DNA from 2 places in the Pelosinus sp. IPA-1 genome. Region 1 is predicted to be linked to the other one. Evidence: riboswitches for the same ligand, from Rfam matches in the RefSeq annotation. Region 1 holds a riboswitch; the other holds the start of a gene.
What was found. A riboswitch is a leader RNA that binds a small molecule or an ion and turns the genes downstream of it on or off. The one in region 1 is predicted to bind cyclic di-GMP.
Positions count from the first base shown of each region.

Region 1 (2,208 bases):
CGATCTTTCTCCTAGTTTTTCAACAACGTTAGCTGATTTGGTCACCGTTTGTTCCACGATATCCATCTGATTCATTGCAGCTTTTACTGCCTTACCACCATCTTGGGCTGCCTTAGAAGTTCTATCGGATACCTCTCTCATTTTCGTTGCATTTAGGGCAACTTGTTCAATACCCGTGGATAACTGTTCCACTACGCTAGTAGTTGTAGTTACTGCACTAGCTTGGGATTCAGCCCCTTGGGCTACTTCACTAATGGTAGCTGCTACCTGATTGGTAGCTTGCGCTGATTGTTCCGCACTTGCTGTCAATTCTTCTGAAGACGCTGCCACCTGTTCAGCTGATTCAATCACCTGACGGACAACTCTTTTTAGATTATCAGCCATCTTATTTAAACCATGGCCTATTTCACCGATTTCATCCTGCTCAGCGATTTTTACGTTTTCTAGACCTAAATTCCCATTTGCGATTTCAGCTAAAAAAGTTCCTACAATTCCTAATCTGCTGACAATCATAGTAGATAGTTTCCATCCCAGTAAAATACTTAGTAAAGCAAAAAATCCTGTTAGTGAGAAAATGACTTTACCTGCAAAACTAGCATGTTCTTCCCCTTCTCGATTGGCTCTATCACTTTTTTCCGCCATATAGTTTGCCAATTCTTGGAGGGTTATATTTACCGCTTCTAGTTTACCTGCTGCCTGCTGGGTAAAATATGTATAGGCTTCTTGCTTTTTCCCTTGTTTTGCTAGATCTATTGCTTTTTGGCGCTCTGTCCGATACTGACCAATTGCTTCTTTTAGTTTAAGAAATTTCTCTTGCTCATATGGAGTTAGTTTTTGACTTTCATAGGCTGTTAAAGTTTTGTCCGTTTCTAACGCTAATGTTTTTATTTCAGTTGTTAACTTATCTTCTGTTCCCTTATCTACATTACCAAAAATAAGTTCCAGAATCATTCCGTGAACTGCCCTAAAATTATGACGAGTCTCATTTAATCTTTTAATAGACAAAAGATTTTCATTGTACATAATTTTCATTTCATTGCTCATAGCATTTGTATAATAATACCCTATCGAACCTACCGTGAGCATAGCCAGTGAAACTACTAAAATAATGGTAAGAATTTTCCCCTTAATTTTAAGTTGCAAAATAATCCTCCTAAAATAAAAAAATTAGCATCAGTTCACTATGTCCTGCTGCTAATTACAATTCCGAATTGAACCGGCAGCTTGGCAGTCATAGAATAGAATCCCTTAGACCCATAGCTTTGCGTCCTTATCTTTTGATAAGTTTGCCCAATATTATATTACCTAAATTTTCTTTATTCTACATTATATTACATATAATGTCAATATAACCAAATTCTTTTTGTACTATAAAAATCTATCATTTTTTGTCGATTCGGTTTAGAAGCAGGGCCGTAATGGCAGCTGTTAGTGGAATGGAGCAGATCAATCCAATGCTCCCTGTCAGAGCCCTCGTTATTTCTGTAGCAACAATATTTAAATTCATAACTCGTACTAAGGACACATTCTCTTGGGATGTAATCAGAAAAATCAAAGGTAAGGAACTCCCCGTATAAGCTAAAATTAAGGTATTTGCCATAGTTCCCATAACATCTCGTCCAACGTTTATACCAGATTTAAATATTTCTATAAAGCCATAATGAGGACAAGACTTTTTAATTTCAAATTGGGTAGAGGCAATCGATATCGTTACATCCATCACAGCACCTAGGGATCCTAAAATAATTCCTGCAAATAGAACTTCTTGAAAGTTCATAAAGGATAATGTAGTGACTTTGAGCATCATAGCTTCTTCACTATCTAAACCTGTTAAATGCATCATTGAAATCGAAATTGCTGCTAAAATCCCTGCAATAACAACACCGCTTACAGTACCAATGATTGCCCCCCAGGTCTTTGCATTCCAACCACTAATTGTAATCTGCGTTACGGTAGCAATCACTGCACAAACAAGCATGGTAGCTAAAATAAAGTTCCAATGATAACTCAAAATAAGGGGAATCATACCCTTAAGAATCAAAATTACAGAAAAACAAATAACAAACAAGGTCTTAACACCAATCTTTTTCCCTAACAACAATAATGATAAAATAAAGACACCGACTAATATATACATAGGGAAAAGGCGATTATAATCCGCAACATGGTATTGTTTTACACTTTGTGTCTCGTTTACAGCCAAAATAA
Region 1 covers NZ_BSVC01000010.1:135,065-137,272, forward strand. The annotation lists gene QSJ81_RS22015 (methyl-accepting chemotaxis protein) at 1-1,143, opposite strand, end outside; cyclic di-GMP riboswitch class I at 1,216-1,301, opposite strand; gene QSJ81_RS22020 (YibE/F family protein) at 1,382-2,208, opposite strand, start outside.

Region 2 (2,208 bases), on a different contig from region 1:
ACCACGGCATATACTGATGAGGAAGTATATTTGAATGTAATGAAATATGTAGATTTTGTATTCGCTGACATAAAACACATGGACAGACAAAAGCATAAAGAAAAAACTGGGGTATATAATGATATTATTCTTTCCAATATATCTTCCCTTGCTAATTCACAGTGGCAGGGAAGGATTATCATCAGAGTGCCAGTTATCGGTGGTTTTAATGACGATTTTGAGAATATGTCAAAGTTGATACACTTTATGCAGGTAAATAATCTATTTGAAATTAACATTCTACCTTTTCATGCACTAGGCGAATCGAAATGGCGCCAACTAGGGAAAATTTATGAGTATGCAAATAGTGGTAGTGTAAGCGATGCCAAGATGGAAGAAATACAGGACCTATTTCTGCGGAATGATATAGCCTGCTATATTGGTCATGATACAGCGTTTTAATCTATTAAGTTTTCTGATTCTAAAAAAGCATAAAAGCTAGCAATTTCCAGTGAGAAAATTGCTAGCTTTTTATGTAAGTATATTTAATGCGGCAAAATGAGTTGATAGCAGCTTTTATTATGTCACAGATAAAATTTGTTTATATCAAGAATAGTAAACTAGAACTTTTAGAGATATGAAGAAAATGACATATTTTAGAGGAGTTTATATTTTTGTGTCGAAAATGACAATTTATAACTATATAGGCAAACCTATCGAAAGGTAGGGACGCAAAGCCATGGGTCTAACAATATTAATTCATGACTGCCAGGTTGCATTTTGTAAATTTACATAATGATACCTAGCAGTTTTTGTTATTAAAAGGAGGTAAACACTTTCCCAAAAGGTTAACAAAAGAGTAATGGAATTGTTGATATAATGGATATGTACGAAATTTTAAAATGCTAAGCACTAGCTGAATGAGCAACGAAGCTATGAAGTGGTTCAAGATGAAGATGAAATTTTGAAGTTGGAAATTAAATTGGAAAGTGGTGTACATATGAAATTAAAAATGAAGTTTTTAGCGTTGGTGCTTATTACGAGTTCTGCTTTATTGGCAGTTGCAATCATGGGATATCTTGATGCTAAAAAACAAGTAACGGAAAATATCAAAAATGAAATGTTTTCTATTGTTAACAGCCACTCAAAACAGTTAGATGGTTGGTTATTAACAAAGGCGCAAACGGCAGCAGTGACTACTCAAAACATTCAAGTAGTATTAGGTGATAATGATATACCAGCCTCATTTGTACAAAATTATAAGTCAGATCCTGGCGTACTTGATTTGTACGTAGGATTAGAAGATGGCAGGATGATTGATGGCTCAGGATCAGCCCTTCCAGAGGGGTATGACCCTCGTAAACGTGGGTGGTACAAGCAAGGAAAAGAAACAAATAAATTAACCTTTACTGATGCCTATGTTGATGCATTAACTAAAAAGTATATTGTATCAGCAGTTGTGCCGTTGAAAAATACGGCTGGAAATACGAGAGGTATTGTTGGAATTGATATTACACTAGATATTTTAAGTGAGAGAATTAAAGAGATTAATTTACATGGGAAAGGAAACGGTTTTATTGTAGATCAAAAAGGGATTATGTTAGCACACCCAGATTCGAGCAAAGTTTCGACTAATATTAATGAGAATCCACAATTGAAACAGATGGCAAAAGAAATGTTATCTCAAGATAGTGGTGTTCAAAGTTATGAAGAGAATAACGTAACAAAATTAATGATTTATACCAAGGTACCATCTACTGGATGGGTGCTAGGTATTACCGTTGATAAAGAAGATGTTTATAGCCAAGTTAAACAGTTAGGTTATGAGTTTGGATTGATTGCTTTAATCGGCATTATAATTTCAATTGCTGCAAGCTGGGTATTGGCTAATAAAATAACAGGAAACGTTACAAAACTAACGGAGCAGGCTGAGAGACTAGCTAGCGGCGATCTAACAGAGCAGAATCTGATAATTAAGTCTAATGATGAAATAGGTCAGTTAGCATTAGCCTTTGCAAAAATGGCAGAAAACTTGCGAAATCTAATGAAAGATGTGGCGCAAACAGCAGAACAATTGGCGGCTTCTTCAGAAGAATTGACCGCTAGTGCTGAGCAGTCAGCTCATGCATCAGTCCAAGTAGCTACATCGATAACTGAGGTAGCGCAAGGAACAGAAAAACAATCGAATGCAGTGGAAGATGCTTCTCTTGTAGTTGAGGAAATGTCAGC
Region 2 covers NZ_BSVC01000008.1:157,314-159,521, forward strand. The annotation lists gene hpdA (4-hydroxyphenylacetate decarboxylase activase) at 1-441, shown strand, start outside; cyclic di-GMP riboswitch class I at 676-760, shown strand; gene QSJ81_RS19650 (methyl-accepting chemotaxis protein) at 920-2,208, shown strand, end outside.
Region 2: it holds a riboswitch for cyclic di-GMP, as region 1 does, so the genes downstream of both, QSJ81_RS19650 (methyl-accepting chemotaxis protein) here and QSJ81_RS22015 (methyl-accepting chemotaxis protein) in region 1, are expected to answer to the same signal.